DNA from 4 places in the Variovorax sp. GW821-FHT09A10 genome. Region 3 is predicted to be linked to each of the others. Evidence: predicted binding sites of a transcription regulator. Region 3 holds the regulator's gene; each other region holds the start of a gene.

Region 1 (4,137 bases), on a different contig from region 3:
GACGCGCGGGCTGCCCGCCGGAGCGCGCGCGGCCGAACCGCCCGAGCCCGACGACGACGCGCTGCCACCACCGCCGCCCGAAGGCTTCGTGCCCTGCACGACGGTGACGTTGCCGCCTTCCATGATCTTGCAGCCCTTTTGCTGGGCCACGGTCGCGTTGTTGGTGTACTCGTTGCCGCAGCGCCAGACGCGCTCTTGCGCGAGCGCCGCCGTGGCGGTGGCGAACGAGGCGGCGGCCAGGAAAATCAGGGAGACAGTCTTCATTTGATTCCGGAGAGGGCGCGACAAACGCGCATTTTGATGCAATTCGGGCCCTCTCACGATGGGATGTTCCGCACCAAGGAAAAAGGACGGCCGGGGCCGTCCTTTTGTCTTACTTGCCCGCCGGGGCGGGCTTGCTGTGGCGCTTTTTACAGCGAGTAGTACATGTCGAATTCGACGGGGTGCGTCGCCATGCGGAAGCGCGTGACTTCCTGCATCTTGAGGTCGATGTACGCGTCGATGTACGAGTCGGTGAACACGCCGCCCTTGGTCAGGAACGCACGGTCCTTGTCCAGGTGCTCCAGGGCCTGGTCCAGGCTGTGGCAGACGGTCGGGATCAGCGCGTCTTCTTCCGGCGGCAGGTGGTACAGGTCCTTGCTGGCGGCTTCGCCCGGATGGATCTTGTTTTCCACGCCGTCCAGGCCGGCCATCAGCAGCGCGGCAAAGCCCAGGTACGGGTTCATCAGCGGATCGGGGAAGCGCGCTTCGACGCGGCGGCCCTTCGGGTTGGCCACGAACGGGATGCGGATCGAGGCCGAGCGGTTCTTGGCCGAGTAGGCCAGCTTCACCGGGGCTTCGAAGCCGGGCACCAGGCGCTTGTAGCTGTTGGTGCCGGGGTTCGTGATGGCGTTCAGGGCACGGGCGTGCTTGATGATGCCGCCGATGTAGTGCAGTGCGAAGTCCGACAGGCCTGCGTAGCCGTCGCCGGCGAACAGGTTCTTGCCGTCCTTCCAGACCGACTGGTGCACGTGCATGCCGGAACCGTTGTCGCCGACGATGGGCTTGGGCATGAAGGTGGCGGTCTTGCCGTAGGCGTGGGCCACGTTGTGGATCACATACTTCTGCAGTTGGACCCAGTCGGCGCGCTGCACCAGCGTGCTGAAGCGGGTGCCGATTTCGAGCTGGCCGGCGTTGGCCACTTCATGGTGATGCACTTCGACCGGGATGCCCAGCGATTCGAGCACCAGGCTCATTTCGGAGCGCATGTCCTGGAAGCTGTCGACCGGGGGCACCGGGAAGTAGCCGCCCTTGACTGCGGGACGGTGGCCGCTGTTGCCGTGCTCGAACTCCTTGTCGGTGTTCCACGAGGCTTCTTCGGACTCGATCTTCACGAAGCAGCCCGACATGTCGTTCTTCCAGCGCACGCCGTCGAACACGAAGAATTCGGGTTCCGGTCCGAAGTAGGCGGTGTCGCCCAGGCCGGACGCCTTCATGTACGCCTCGGCGCGCTTGGCGAGCGAACGCGGGTCGCGCTCGTAGGCCTTGCCGTCGGCCGGGTCGATCACGTCGCAGGTCAGGATCAGCGTCGTTTCTTCGAAGAACGGGTCGATGTTGGCGGTGTTCGGGTCGGGCATGAGCTGCATGTCCGAGGCTTCGATGCCCTTCCAACCGGCGATGGACGAACCGTCGAACGCGTGGCCCGAGGTGAATTTGTCTTCATCGAAGTGCGACACAGGCACGGTGACGTGCTGTTCCTTGCCGCGGGTGTCGGTGAAGCGCAAGTCGACGAACTTGACCTCGTTTTCCTTGACGAGCTTGAGTACATCGGCGACGGTCTTTGCCATCAGTTTCTCCTGAGTTGGATGGTGGTTAGGAATACAGGGACGGGAGGATGCAGTTTCTGTGCCATTGTCACCCCGCCGGATGAGGCCCGGGTGACGGCCCAGGGGCTGCCGGAAAAGGAAATAATCACCAAACTGGTGCAATCCGAATTAACGCACCAATTCGGGGCCAAGCTTTGCATCGAAAGTGTGCAGGCCTTCGATGAGCTGGCCATAGGCGGCATCGAGCTTCGCGGGGTCGCCCTTGACGCCCAGCTCGATGTGGCGCCCGTACTGGGGGTGATCCACGCTGGGGAGGCTGAACACCTTGATGCCGGCGTGGGCCTGCTCGATGGCCTGCATCAGGGGCGTGAGGGTGGCTTCCATCGCACCGAAAACGATCACGGACTTCTCGGCGATGGCGTTGCGGGTGAACAGATCGGCATAGCGGCTGTCGAGCACCGACTCGATCATCGGCCAGGCCATGACCGGGAAGCCCGGCACGAAATGCACGTGCTCGACGCTGAACCCCGGGATCTTGTTGTACGGGTTGCGGATGATGGACGCGCCCTGCGGAAACACGCCCATGTTCAGGCGGTGGATGTTGTCGGGCCGGTCGGGCTCGTAGGGCACGCCCTGCTCCTTGGCCGTGTCCTGCATGCGCTCGCGGATCAGCACTTCGGCCTCGGGGTGCAGCGCCAGCGGCACGCGCAGGGCCTGGGCGGCGCACTGGCGGGTGTGGTCGTCGGGCGTGGCGCCGATGCCGCCGGTCGAGAACACGATGTCGCCCGAGGCGAAGGCGCGCATGAGCGCCGCGGTGATCCGCGTGGGCTCGTCGCCCACGTATTCGGCCCAGCCCAGCTGCAGGCCGCGCGCGGCCAGCAGCTCGATGACCTTGGCCATGTGCTTGTCGGCCCGCTTGCCGGAAAGGATCTCGTCGCCGACGACGATGAGACCGAATGCGCGTGTCATGGTGAACCCCATTGAGAGAGAGCGGCCTTGTTGGCCTCGGTGGTTTCGGCCGCCTCGAGCACCTGTTGCGCGTCGCCGCTGCCGGCCGCGGGCTGCAGCGCCGCGCGCTGGGCGCGCAGCTGAGCCAGGGCGTCGAGGCAGTAGTGCGCGAACCAGAGCGCGGAGAAGGCAAAGACCAGCGTGTAGATCCAGATGGCGATCGGCACAAGCACGAAGAAGGCGGCGGCGAACAGCAGGCCCGAGGCCCAGACGATGCTCGGCGCGGCACCCAGGTAGCCGCACAGCACGCCGATGCACAGCAGCGGCAGCCGGTGGGTGCGCAGCAGCGTGGCGCGTTCTTCAGGGCTGGCGTGCTCGGCCAGCGCGTCGAAGCTCATCACCCGGTAGGTGAGCCAGCCCCAGATCAGCGGCGGCAGGATCAGCACCAGCGGCGGAATGAGCCACAGCGGCATCGACACCACCAGGGCGATCAGCGCCAGCACCGTGGCGCCGAGCGAGCGCAGCACGCTGCCGAAGAAGGAGGCGCCCTTCTTCTGTTCGAGCGTCGGAAAGCGCCGTTCGGCCGCGAGCTTGGTGAGCGCCGGCGCCATGAAGCCGGCCACGATCAGCAGCGACAGCACCACGATCAGCGGCGTGACGCCGAACACCACCACCAACGGCGCCAGCGCGGCCGTGACGTCAGCCGAGAACAGGCGCCCGATCCAGGCCCAGAAGCTGGACAGCAACGGCCAGGCGTCGAGGGCCTCGCGCGTCCAGGCGACGGCCGCGTCCCAGTAGAAGTAACCGAGCCCCGCGGCCAGCAGCACCATGAGCGCCAATGGCAGGAGCGACAGCACGATCACGCGCGGGAGCATGCAATACGCCACCGCGCGCCAGAAGGAGTCGAGGAGCAGGCGCATGAGGTTCGAGGATAGCGCAAGGCCCCGGCCCGCCAGCCGCCGGCCCTGCGTTGGCGGCGGAATCAGGCGCGGCCGAACAGCCGCTTCAGCCCCAGCCACTGCTGCGACCAGAAGCCCTGGCCGTAGTCGCGCGGGCGGCCGTCGGCGCCGGGCTCGACCTGGTCGCGGATGCCGGTCGGGTCGTAGCGGTTCTCGAAGTTGGCGGTGCGAAAGAGCATGTCCCACCAGGGCAGCAGCACGCCGAAGTTGTGGCCGCCGAGCGTGCTCCGGCCGTGCGACTCATGGCCCAGCCCGATGCTGTGGTGCAGCCGGTGAAAGCGCGGGCTGACCCACAGCCGCTCGCCGATCGCCCCGAAGCTCAGCCGCAGGTTGGCGTGCTGCAGACTCTCGCTGAGCTGGGTGAAGGCCACGACGGCGATGAACTGGCCCGGCGCCACGCCGATCAGCTGCGCCACAATGACGAT
Region 2 (4,137 bases), on a different contig from region 3:
CTGGGGCGTGGTCGAGCGGGAGTTTGAGTTCGGAGATTCGCAGCATGTCGTGGGGCTTGTGGTTATCAAGCAGCCGGGCATTTTAACGTCGCCATGCGTGGAACACCGCGGAACCGGCTTTGCCGGGCCGCTGGTGTTGCCCCCGGTAGGGGGTTGGAGAAGCGACACGAAGTGCGCGTAGCCTGGGGGCGAGCCAGATTACGCGGGCAGGAAGCCCTCGACCGAGAGGTAGCGCTCGCCGGTGTCGTAGTTGAAGCCCAGCACCACCGCATCGGGTGCCAGCGAGGGCAGCTTCTGCGCGATGGCCGCGAGCGTCGCGCCCGACGAGATGCCGACCAGGATGCCTTCCTCGACCGCGCAGCGGCGCGCCATTTCGCGCGCGGGTTCGGCGTCGACCTGCAGCACGCCGTCGAGCAGCGAGGTGTCCAGGTTCTTCGGAATGAAGCCCGCGCCGATGCCCTGGATGGGGTGGGGCGCCGGCGCGCCGCCCGAGATCACGGGCGAGGCCACGGGCTCCACCGCGAACACCTGCAGCTTGGGCCACTTCTTCTTGAGCACCTTCGCCACGCCGGTGATGTGGCCGCCCGTGCCCACGCCGGTGATGAGCACGTCGATGCCCTCGGGAAAGTCGGCCGCGATCTCTTCGGCCGTGGTGCGCACGTGCACGTCGACGTTGGCGGGGTTGTTGAACTGCTGCGGCATCCACGCGCCCGGCGTGCCGGCCACGATTTCCTCGGCGCGGGCGATGGAGCCCTTCATGCCGTTGGCGCGCGGCGTGAGGTCGAAGGTGGCGCCGTAGGCCAGCATGAGGCGGCGGCGCTCCACCGACATGCTGTCGGGCATCACCAGGATCAGCTTGTAGCCCTTGACGGCCGCGACCATCGCCAGGCCGATGCCGGTGTTGCCCGAGGTGGGCTCGACGATGGTGCCGCCGGGCTTGAGCGCGCCGCTCTTCTCGGCGTCTTCCACCATCGCGAGCGCGATGCGGTCCTTGATCGAGCCGCCGGGGTTGGCGCGCTCCGACTTGATCCAGACCTGCTGCTTCGCATGGCCGAACAGGCGGTTGATGCGGATGTGCGGCGTGTTGCCGATGGTCTGGAGGATGTTCTGGGCCTTCATGGAATCTCCTTGGGTGCGAGGGTCGGATGGTCAGCGCGCATTGTGGCGCCCCCTGGGCCGGGTTGCACCCGGCCCGCGACCGTTTCAGCCCGAGGGATGGCAGGCCGTTGCGGTTCAGGCCTCCAGGGCTTCCAACGGCCCGAAGAACTCGTAGCGAAGCTGCTGCTTCGGCACGCCGAGCGCCAGCCCGTTCGCATACACCGCCTGCATGAAGGGCTTCGGCCCGAGAAAGTACAGGTCGACATCGCGGTCTTCCGGCAACAGCCCGGCCAGCAGCTCGCGGGTGACGAAGCCGGTCGCATGCGGCGTGTCGCTCTCGCGCGGCGCGTCGTAGACATACAGCGGCTTCACGTTCGCATGCCGCTGCGCCAGCGCGTCCACGCGGGCGCGGAAGGCATGCGCGCCGCCGTGCCGCGCCGCATGGACGAAGTGCACCGGCCGGCCCGTGTGGGCCATCGACTCGAGCATGCTCATGGCGGGCGTGATGCCCACGCCGCCCGTCACCAGCACCAGCGGACGGGTCTGCTCGCCCGCGGGCTGCAGCACGAAGTCGCCGCACGGTGCCTGCGCCTGCAGCCGCGTGCCGACCGCGGCGGCCTCGTGCAGCCAGTTCGAGGCGCGACCGCCTTCTTCCTTCTTCACGCTGATGCGGTACCACGGCTTGCCCGGCGCGTCGGACAGCGAGTAGTTGCGCCGCACCGGCTGGCCGTCGATCTCCAGCACCAGCGTGAGGTATTGCCCCGGCGAGAACGCCAGCAGCGCGCCGCCGTCCACGGGCTCCAGGTAGAACGAGGTGATGACCTCGCTTTCGTCCTCGCGCCGGGCCACGCGGAATTCGCGCGTGCCGCGCCATCCACCGGGTTGCGCCGCGTTGGCGCTGTAGACGGCTTCTTCCGCGGCGATGAGCAGGCCCGCCAGCGATTCGTAGGCTTCGCCCCAGGCGGCGATCACCTCGTCGGTCGCGGCATCGCCGAGCACCTCCTTCACGGCGCGCAGCAGGTAGTGGCCGACGATCGGGTAGTGCTCCGGCAGCACGCCCAGCGCGGCGTGCTTCTGGATGATGCGGGGCAGGGCGCCGGCGATCGCTTCGAGTCGGTCGATGTGTGCGCCGTACGCGATGACCGCGCCCGCCAGCGCGCGCGCCTGCGTGCCGGCGGCTTGGTGCGCTTCGTTGAAGAAGGCCTTCACCTGCGGATGGCCCTCGAACATGATCTTGTAGAAGTGGCTGGTGATGGCCTCGCCGTGGGCCTGAAGCGCGGGCACGGTGGACTTGACGATGGCGATGGTTTGCGGGTTCATGGTCTGACGCTTCTTCTGTTGAGATGCCTTTGTCTTCTCACGATCCGTGCCAGCCGGAAGGCCGCTGCAAGTGCTTGACGCCATTGGGGATTTATCAGGCGTGGTCAAATTCACAACAAATTCAAGGTTGTATTTATGACCACATTGCGTGTCGATTCGACCACCGAGGCCCCGCCGCCCGAGCCCGAAGCCGAGGCTGCCCGCTACCGGTCGCTGCTCGCCGCCGCGCGCGGACTGGTCCGCTGCGATGCCGCCGCGCTGCTGCAGCTCGACGTCGACGTGCTGAAGCCCGTCGCGGTCGACGGCCTGAGCGATGAGACCCTCGGGCGCCAGTTTCCCGTCGCCGCCCATCCGCGTTTTGCGCGCCTGCTCGCCAGCGAACGGGGCCTGCGTTTCGCCCACGACAGCAACCTGCCCGACCCGTACGACGGCCTCGTTGCCGGCCAGCCGGGCATCCTGCCGGTGCACGACTGCATGGGCGCGCCGCTGCGCCTGCGCGGCGCCGTCTGGGGGCTGCTCACGCTGGATGCGCTGGAGCCACACGCCTTCGACGCCGTGGGCCCGGCGCAGATGGAGGCACTGGTCGCGCTCGTCGAAACCGGCATCGAGGCCGCCCACACGATCCGCGAGATGCAGGCGCGCGCGATGCGCGAGCAGGCCGTCGCGCAGGCCCTGCGCGCAGGGCGTGGCGCCCCGCGCGAGCTGCTGGGCAGCAGCCCGGCGATGAAGCAGCTGTGCCACGAGATCGACACCGTCGCCGTGTCCGACCTCACGGTGCTGCTGCTCGGCGAAACCGGCGTCGGCAAGGACCTGGTCGCGCAGCGCCTGCACGCGCGCTCGCGCCGCAGCGAGCAGCCGCTCGTGCAGGTCAACTGCGCGGCGCTGCCCGAGTCGCTGGCCGACAGCGAGCTCTTCGGCCACAAGCGCGGCGCGTTCACCGGCGCCGTGCAGGACCGCGACGGCAAGTTCGAGATCGCCGACGGCGGCACGCTCTTTCTCGACGAGGTCGGCGAGCTGCCGCTGAGCGTGCAGGCCAAGCTGCTGCGCGTGCTGCAAAGCGGCGAGGTGCAGCGCCCCGGCAGCGACCGCATGCGCAAGGTCGACGTGCGCGTGATCGCGGCCACCAACCGCGACCTGCCCGCGGCGATCGCGCAGGGGCGTTTTCGCGCCGACCTGTACCACCGGCTGTCGGTCTATCCGCTCGTCGTCGCGCCGCTGCGCGAACGGGGGCGCGACGTGCTCGTGCTGGCCGGCAGCTTTCTCGAGGAGAACCAGCACCGGCTGGGCGCGCGCAACCTGCGGCTCTCGCCGGCGTCGAAGGCCGCCATGCTGGCGCACGGCTGGCCGGGCAATGTGCGCGAGCTCGAGCATGTGATCAGCCGCGCCTCGCTGCGGGCGTTCAGGGAGCAGCCGCGCGGCTCGCGCTGGACGGCCATCGAACCGCATCACCTGGCGCTGGACAGCGCTGCCGTCGTGGGAAGCGCCATGGCAGCGCCCGCGCAGGCCCCGGCGAATGAACATGCGGGGCCTGCCATCGCGGGCGGCACGCTGCGCGAGGCGACCGAAGCCTTCCAGCGGGCCTGGCTCTCGGAACTGCTCGCCCGCCACGGCGGTCGCGTGGCCAGCGCCGCGCGCGAGGCCGGCATCGACCGCAGCAACTTCCATCGAACGCTGCGCAAGCTGGGCCTGATGCAGGCCGGCGACAGCGAAACGCCCGGC
Region 3 (4,137 bases):
GTTCTTCGTGCAGCACGGTGGTCTTGCCACCTTCCTCGCTGACCCACTCGATGCGCCGCGAGCCGCTGGCTCCCGCATCGGCGCCTTCGGCAAAGCGCAGCCGGTAGGCGCCCTGCTGCTTGAGCACGTCGAGCAGCTTCAGGGTCTGCTGCGCCATCTCGGGGCTGCGGATGAACAGGCCGATCTCGGTGTTGTGGATCTCGGAGCGCGGATCGAAATTCATCGAGCCGACGAACAGGATGCGCTGGTCGATCACCGCCGACTTGGCGTGCAGCCGCCCCACCGACGTGCCGAACAAACCGAGCCGCACGCTGCGCCGCGTGCGCGCGGAACTCAGCTCGTGCAGCTCGGCGCCCAGCGCCAGCATGTCGGCGCGGTAGCGGCGGTAGGCGGTGTGGACCAGCGGCTCGTCGGTGGCGGCGAGCGAGTTGGTGACCACGCTGATCTTCACGTTGCGCCCGCGGATCTCGCGCATCACCTCCAGCCCCGACGCGCCCGGGATCAGGTAGGGCGAGACCAGCGTCACCTCGCTGCGCGCGCGGCGCATCTGCTCGACCACGTTGTAGCGCACGCTGTCGACGTCGAGCAGCGGCACGCCGCCGTACGACGCGGTCTTGCCGATCACGCGGTCGGGCGAATCGGCATACGCCTCGGCGGTGGTCCAGATCAGGCCGAGCTTGCCGGCGTCGAGGTCGTCGGCCACCGGGCTGTAGCCGAGCAGGTCGTTGGGCGCAGGTTTGGGCGGCGGCGGCGTGGTGTCGGGGCCGGTGGCGGCGTCGAAGCGGCGCTGCAGTTCTTCGCGCGGCAGGTCGGTGTGCACGACCGCGCCGATCGGGCGCACGTGCGGGCTGTTCCAGTACTGGTCGAACAGCACGCCCAGGCGCGGGATCAGCGCGCCCGTGACGAAGGTGTCGAGGTCGATGAAGTTCGGGCCGGTGGTGCGGCGGAAGTACTGGTTGCCGATGTTGCGCCCGCCCGCCACCGCCATCGCGCCGTCGGCGATGAAGAGCTTGTTGTGCATGCGGCGGTTGACGCGGCTGAAGTCGAACAGCGACGCGGTGAAGCGCTTGAGCAGGCTGCCGCGCCCGGCCGGGAACGGGTTGAACAGGCGCAGCTCGACGTTCGGCGTGGCGGCCAGGCCGAGCAGCAGCTCGTCTTCGCCCGAGGTGTACAGGTCGTCCATCAACAGGCGCACGCGCACGCCGCGCTGGGCGGCATCGCGCAGGGTGCGCAGCAGGTAGCGGCCGGTCTCGTCGTTCTCGATCTGGTAGTACTGCACGTCGAGCGTGCGCTGCGCGCGGCGCGCCAGCTGCAGCCGCGTGTCGAAGGCGAAGTCGCCGCCGGGCATCAGGCGAAAGCCGCTGAGGTCGGGGTCGGGCTGCGAGGCCAGCGCGATCTTGCCGAGCGCGGTGTCGGCCGAGACGGCGATGGCCTTGGTGGGCGGGCGCGGGGCCTCGTCGGGCAGCGTGGCGCAGCCGGCAAACAGCAGCGCCGCCGCGATGACGACCACCCCATGCCCACAGCGCGACAGCAGGCGGCTCGTCATCGTCGGTCTTCTACAGGGCCTTGCGCAGGTTGGCCGGCGCGATGCGCAGCGCTTCGCGGTACTTGGCGACGGTGCGGCGCGCGCACTCGATGCCCTGCTCTTTCAGCATCTCGGAGATCTGGCTGTCGGACAGCGGCTTCTTGATGCTCTCGGAACTCACGAACTGCTTGATGAGCGCGCGCACCGCAGTGCTCGACGCGTTGCCGCCGGTCTCGGTGCCCAGCGCCGAACCGAAGAAGTACTTGAGCTCGACCGTGCCGAAGGGCGTCGACATGTACTTGGCGGTGGTCACGCGCGAGATGGTCGATTCGTGCAGGCCGAGTTCGTCGGCGATCTCGCGCAGCACCAGCGGGCGCATGGCCAGCTCGCCGTGCACGAAGTAGCTCTTCTGCCGCTCGACGATGGCGTTGCTCACGCGCAGGATGGTGTCGAAGCGCTGCTGGATGTTCTTGATGAACCAGCGCGCCTCCTGCAGCCGCTGCGACAGCGCCTGGCTGCCCTCGCCCTTGTGCGACTTGAGCGCACCGGCGTAGATGTCGTGCACGCGCAGGCGCGGCATGACCTCGGGGTTCAGCATGACGCGGAACTTGATGTTGGTGCCGCGGCCGGTCTTCGTGACGATCACGTCGGGAATGACGATGTTGCGCTCGACGTCCACGAAGCGGCGGCCCGGCTTGGGCTCCAGGCGCGCAATGATCTGCAGCGCCGAACGCACCAGCTCTTCGTTCGTGCGCGTGAGCGTGGCCAGGCGCTTGAAGTCGCGCCGCGCGAGCAGCTCCATCGGCTGCTTGCAGATCGCGATGGCGGTCTTGCGGATGAGCGCTTCGGCCTCGGTCTCGTCTTCGCTGGCGAGCGCCTTCAGCTGGATGCTCAGGCATTCGCCGAGGTCGCGCGCGCCGACACCGGCGGGCTCCAGGCTCTGCAGCAGGCCCAGCGCCACCTGGAAGTGGTGCACGAGGTCGTCGAACTGGTCGTTGTCGTCGCCCGCCAGGCCCGAGGCCAGCGCGGGCAGCGAGTCTTCGAGGTAGCCGTCGTCGTTGAGCGATTCGATCAAAAAGCGCAGCGCGGCGCAATCGTTCTCGTTCAGCCGCAGGCTCAACGCCTGGCGGTGCAGGAAGGACTGCAGCGACTCCTGGCTGCGCGCGAGTTCGGTGGCGTCGGCACGTTCGTCGTCGCCCAGGTTGTTCTGGCGTGCGGGTGCATCGCTGCCCCACTCGCTGTCGTCGGGTGCCATCTCGACGGTGCCGTCGCCTTCCCAGTCGGGCTCGCGCTCGGTGATCTCGGCGGCGGGGCCGTCGGAGTCGGGCGTGGACGTGGTTTCGCTGGCGGTGGTCGTCGCGCTGCTGGTCGGCGCCGGGGCGAAATCGCCTTCGCCGGTTTCACCCCCATCGTCGCGCGGCACGGGCGTGTCGACAGCATCGAGCCCGAACTCCTCGCGCGCCGCTTCTTCCGCGGTGCGTTCGAGGAACGGGTTCTCATCCAGCATCTGCTCCACCTCCTGGCTCAGTTCGAGCGTGGAGAGCTGAAGCAGGCGAATGGACTGCTGCAGCTGTGGCGTCAGCGCCAGATGCTGCGAGACGCGAAGGGACAGCCCTTGCTTCATGGAGACCCGCCCCTCCCTTACATGCGGAAGTGCTCGCCCAGGTACACCCTGCGTACCTCGGCGTTGTCGACGATCTCCGAGGGTGTGCCTTGTGCCAGCACGTGCCCGTCGCTGATGATGAACGCGTGATCGCAGATGCCCAGCGTTTCACGCACGTTGTGGTCGGTGATGAGCACGCCGATGCCGCGCTCTTTCAGGAAGCTGATGATCCGCTGGATCTCGATCACCGCGATCGGGTCGATGCCGGCGAAGGGCTCGTCCAGCAGGATGAAGCGCGGCTGGGTGGCCAGCGCGCGCGCGATTTCGACGCGACGGCGCTCGCCGCCCGACAGTGCGAGCGCAGGCGAATCGCGCAGGTGGTCGACGCGCAGGTCGGCCAGCAGGTCGGTCAGGCGCTCGTCGATGTGCTGCTTCGACAGCGCCACCAGACGACCATTGGCGTCGGGCTCGCGCTGCAGCTCGAGCACGGCACGCACGTTTTCCTCGACCGTGAGCTTGCGGAAGATCGACGCTTCCTGCGGCAGGTAGCTCAGGCCCATGCGCGCGCGGCGGTGGATCGGCATGTGGGCGATGGGCTCGCCGTCGATGGTGATCTCGCCGGCGTCGGCGCGTACCAGCCCGACGATCATGTAGAACGAGGTGGTCTTGCCCGCGCCGTTGGGGCCGAGCAGTCCGACGACTTCGCCCTTCTGCACATCGAGCGAGACGTCTTTGACGACCGTGCGGCTGCCGTAGCTCTTCTTGAGGCCGCGCGCCACGAGGCGGCTGCCCGGGACGCCGTCGGCGGGCGGGGTTCCTGCGGTTTCGATCACTTGCGCCCTTCCCCTTCGGTGCCGCCCAGCGTGGTGCTGGGGCGCAGCCCGGCGCCGGGCGCGGGGGTAGGCGCCGGGGCCGCGGGCTTCTTGCCGCCCGCTGCCGGTGCGGCGCCCCCTGCCGCCGGGGCCGGCGTGGCCTTCGGCGTGAGGATGGCCTTCACGCGGCCACCGCC
Region 4 (4,137 bases), on a different contig from region 3:
AGCGGCCCAGGATGCGCTGGTTGATGGCGTCCACGCTGGTGTTGACGTAGCTCTTGTCAGCGATGGTCTCGGCCATCTTGTTCTTGTTCTGCAGGCCGGTGTCGATCCACTTGCTGGCCTCGAGGATCGCGGCCGTCACCGCGCGCGCGGAGTTGGGGTACTTCTTCACGAAGTCGCCGGTGGTGCCGAGCACCTTCTCGGGGTGGTCCTTCCAGATGTCCTGGGTGGTGATGCCGGTGAAGCCGATGCCGTCCATGATCGCGCGTTGGCCCCAGGGCTCGCCCACGCAGTAGCCGTCCATGTTGCCCACGCGCATGTTGGCCACCATCTGCGGAGGCGGCACGGTGATGTTCTTCACGTCCTTGAACGGGTCGATGCCGGCCGAGGCGAGCCAGTAGTAGAGCCACATGGCGTGCGTGCCGGTGGGGAAGGTGTGGGCGAAGGTGTATTCGCCCTTTTCCTTGGCGATGAGCTTGGCGAGCGAGGCCGCATCGACCGCGCCCTTGTCGGCCAGCTTCTTGGACAGCGTGATGGCCTGGCCGTTGTTGTTCAGGGTCATGAGCACGGCCATGTCCTTCTTCGGGCCGCTCACGCCCAGGTGCATGCCGTACACGAGGCCGTAGAGCACGTGCGCCATGTCGAGGTCGCCGTTCACCAGCTTGTCGCGCACGCCGGCCCAGCTGGCTTCCTTGCTGGGCACGATCTTCACGCCGTACTTCTTGTCGATGCCCAGCACCGAGGCCATCACCACGCTGGCGCAGTCGGTCAGCGGGATGAAGCCGATCTTCACTTCTTCCTTCTCGGGCTTGTCCGAGCCCTGGGCCCAGACGGCGGCGCGCAGCGCGGGGTCGATGCCCACGGCGCCGAGGGCGGCGGCCTGCAGCACGCGGCGCCGGCTCAGTTTGGTTTTCAGCAGCAGATCGGACATGGGCGGGGCTCCAGAAGTGAAAGACAAAAACGAAAAGGCGTCCGCACCGCGCAGGGGCTGCTCGTGAACGAGCCCTTGCGGGATGGGGACGCCTTTGTCCGGTTCGGTGGGCCGCACCCGCCGTTGGGTGCAACCTGCCTTTGAGACCTTGCGGTCCCGTGCCAAGGACTACGCAAGCGACGTGCCAGCTCGAACCCGCCGTTGGGAGCTATGGAAAAGATAGCTGGCAGGGCGCGCTGGTGCGGGAGAAAGTTCCTGCTGGCTCGCTAACCCGGGCGACGCACAACTGTTGTGCGCTGCACCAATCCAAGCGGCTCGGGTCAGCGCCGCGGTGCAGCTTCGAGCGGCAGGTAGTCGGCCATGGCCAGCATCGACTCGGCCACGTCGACGAGGCGGCGCTTCTGGTTCATGGCGGTCTGGCGCAGCATCTTGTGCGCCTCGGCCTCGCTCAGGCGCCGGTGCGCCATCAGCAGGCCCTTGGCGCGCTCGACGATCTTGCGTTCGTTGAGCGAGGCACGCACGGTGTCGAGTTCGTCGCTCATGGCCTGCAGGCGCTGCGACTGCTCCTGGACCATGTCGAGCACCGAGCGCTCGAGGTGGCGCCCGAGCTGCGCCGGCGTGGCGTCCTGCGCCTGCTGGGCATCGTCGAAGAAGAGCGCGCCGCCGGCCTGCGGGGCCAGCGTGCCGAGCAGCTGCCGGTAGGCCGCCAGTTCGCTGCGCGCCTGGGCGGTCTTGTGGTCGCACAGCGCGCGCAGGTCGGCCGAGAGGCGGTTCTCGACCGTCTGCATGGCGTCGATGCGCCGGGTGCAGCAGTCGAACCAGGCCTGGCTCAGCAGCGCGTCGGCCGGCACCGAGGTGGCGCCCTTGCGGCGCAGGCGCTCGAGCTCGGCCAGCACGGCGTCAGACTGGCTGTCGTGCCACAGCGTGCGCACCGCGTCGCCCGAGAAGTCGATGAAGACCTGGAAGCAGCGCTCCTGCGACTCGATGAGGTGGCGCCACTGCTGGCGCTGCGCGTCGTCGCCCCGGCCCAGCGCGAGCGCGGCGGCGCCGAAGGCGCGCTCCTGGCCGGCGAACTCCTTGCCCTGCATGAAGTTGAACATCGCCACCAGCAGGCGCGAGATCTCGGGGTCGGTGGCGCCGTCGGCCGCCTCGAACACCACCGCCAGAAGGCCGGCCACGAGCTTGGCGAAGGCGGCCACGGCCTGCGCGGGCTGGAGTTCGAGCGCGTCGATGCGCCGGCGCAGCGCGGGCAGGGCGTCCAGGCCGGGCAGCACCCAGGCGATGCGGCTGAACAGGCGCGCGCCGTGGCCGGCGCCCACCGCGCGGTGGTGCTCGGCCTCGAGCCGGTCGAAGCCGGCGCGCACCTGCTGCTCGAGCGCCAGGCATTCGGCGATCTGCGGTGCGCGCTGGTCGGCGAAGCGCCCGCCGTGCGAGGCCAGGAACACGTTCGACATGCCGCGCTCGCGCTGCAGCGCATGCACGAGCCGCCCGATGGCGCCGACCAGCTCGCTGGTGCGCGCGAGCTGGTCCAGCGCGTCGATCTCGCATCGGCGCGCGGCAATCAGGAAGCTCAGGCCGGAAGTCATTCGTGGAGGCGCGGAAGGGGCGCCTTCCGCTCGTGCAACTTCCGTGCCTCGCTTGCCCCTTCGCGGGCGCCGCCGGCGGGCGGCCCCTACACTCGGCGCCATGCTCTTGTTGGGAATCGAATCATCCTGCGACGAGACCGGCGTGGCGCTGGTCGAGTCGCACGGCGACGCGCTGCCGCTGCTGCGTTCGCACGCGCTGCACAGCCAGATCGCCATGCACCAGGCCTACGGCGGCGTGGTGCCCGAGCTGGCCAGCCGCGACCACATCCGCCGCGTGCTGCCGCTCACCGAAGCCGTCATGGCCGAGGCCGGGCGCTCGCTGGCCGAGATCGACGTGGTGGCCTACACGCGCGGCCCGGGCCTGGCCGGCGCGCTGCTCGTGGGCGCGGGCGTGGCCTGCGCGCTCGGCGTGGCGCTGGGCAAGCCGGTGCTGGGGGTGCATCACCTCGAGGGGCATCTGCTGTCGCCGTTCCTGAGCGCCGATCCGCCCGAATTCCCGTTCGTGGCACTGCTGGTGTCGGGCGGCCACACGCAGCTGATGCGGGTCGACGGCGTGGGCCGCTACGAACTGCTCGGCGAGACCATTGACGACGCGGCCGGCGAGGCCTTCGACAAGAGCGCCAAGCTCATGGGCCTGCCGTACCCCGGCGGCCCCTGGCTCGCGAAGCTGGCCGAAGAGGGCGACGCCGCGGCCTTCAAGCTGCCGCGCCCGCTGCTGCACAGCGGCGATCTCGACTTTTCGTTTGCCGGCCTGAAGACGGCCGTGCTCACGCAGGCCAAGAAGCTCGGCGACCAGCTCGAGGCGCGCAAGGCCGATCTGGCCGCTTCCACGCAGGCGGCCATCGTCGAGGTGCTGCTGAAGAAGTCGCTCGCGGCGCTGGACCAGACCGGCCTGAAGCGGCTGGTGGTGGCCGGCGGCGTGGGGGCCAACAGGAACCTGCGCGAGCAGTTGAACGCGGCCTGCGCCAAGCGCAAGGTGCGCGTGCACTACCCCGAGCTGCACCTGTGCACCGACAACGGCGCCATGATCGCCATGGCCGCCGCCATGCGGCTGCAGTCGGGCCTGTCGCAGGCCACCGAGCGCTATGCCTTCGACGTCAAGCCGCGATGGCCGATGGCATCGCTGATGACGCCCGAGACGCCGCAGCCGGAAACCGCGTAGCCGGCGCGCGTGCGCCGCGCCCCAGTGAAGGCAGCGGCAGCACGTCGAGCACATTGCGCCAGAGCTGGCGCCATTCGGGCCAGTCATGGCCGCCTTCGGTGGTGAACACGCGTCCCGGCGGCAGGGCGTCGGCCAGCAGCTTGTGGTTGCTGGCAAAGCGGTCGGCCAGGCCGAAACCCAGGTACAGCGGCGGCAGGTCTTTGGAAGGCTTCGGCGCCAGGTACTGCTGGAAGAAGGGCCAGAGCTTGCGGTCGGGCTCCTCGTCGGGCTGCGGCCCGGTGGGGGCCTGCCACGTGCGCAGGCCGCCGGCCTTCTTGATTTCCGCGCCGAGCACGCGGCGCCCGAGGTAGGGCGCCAGCGCCACGATGCCGTCCACCGAGCCCGGCCGCGCCAGTTCGTGGATCAGCGCGCCGAAACCGCCGATGGAAATGCCGACCAGCCAGATCGAGGTGTAGCCCCTG

What was found. Region 3 encodes sigma-54, which starts transcription at its own class of promoters, with help from an activator protein. Its sites were predicted from a motif close to TGGCANGNAANCTGCTTT; they were not measured.
Region 1: the regulator sigma-54 is predicted to act here: its motif matches at 1,873-1,890, upstream of glnA (type I glutamate--ammonia ligase).
Region 2: the regulator sigma-54 is predicted to act here: its motif matches at 2,453-2,470, upstream of hmpA (NO-inducible flavohemoprotein).
Region 4: the regulator sigma-54 is predicted to act here: its motif matches at 2,546-2,563, upstream of AC07Q9_RS16035 (nitrate- and nitrite sensing domain-containing protein).

Annotation. Positions count from the first base shown of each region.
Region 1 is NZ_JBWKPT010000001.1:380,537-384,673, forward strand. It holds gene AC07Q9_RS01840 (hypothetical protein) at 1-264, opposite strand, end outside; gene glnA (type I glutamate--ammonia ligase) at 411-1,826, opposite strand; gene AC07Q9_RS01850 (competence/damage-inducible protein A) at 1,974-2,774, opposite strand; gene AC07Q9_RS01855 (EI24 domain-containing protein) at 2,771-3,673, opposite strand; gene AC07Q9_RS01860 (sterol desaturase family protein) at 3,736-4,137, opposite strand, start outside.
Region 2 is NZ_JBWKPT010000010.1:195,866-200,002, reverse strand. It holds gene AC07Q9_RS27760 (NAD(P)/FAD-dependent oxidoreductase) at 1-46, opposite strand, end outside; gene cysK (cysteine synthase A) at 199-1,119, opposite strand; gene hmpA (NO-inducible flavohemoprotein) at 1,234-2,418, opposite strand; gene norR (nitric oxide reductase transcriptional regulator NorR) at 2,554-4,137, shown strand, end outside.
Region 3 is NZ_JBWKPT010000006.1:43,200-47,336, forward strand. It holds gene AC07Q9_RS21920 (phospholipase D family protein) at 1-1,546, opposite strand, end outside; gene rpoN (RNA polymerase factor sigma-54) at 1,557-3,149, opposite strand; gene lptB (LPS export ABC transporter ATP-binding protein) at 3,167-3,961, opposite strand; gene lptA (lipopolysaccharide transport periplasmic protein LptA) at 3,958-4,137, opposite strand, start outside.
Region 4 is NZ_JBWKPT010000003.1:598,077-602,213, reverse strand. It holds gene AC07Q9_RS16040 (CmpA/NrtA family ABC transporter substrate-binding protein) at 1-928, opposite strand, end outside; gene AC07Q9_RS16035 (nitrate- and nitrite sensing domain-containing protein) at 1,249-2,514, opposite strand; gene tsaD (tRNA (adenosine(37)-N6)-threonylcarbamoyltransferase complex transferase subunit TsaD) at 2,615-3,676, shown strand; gene AC07Q9_RS16025 (alpha/beta hydrolase) at 3,612-4,137, opposite strand, start outside.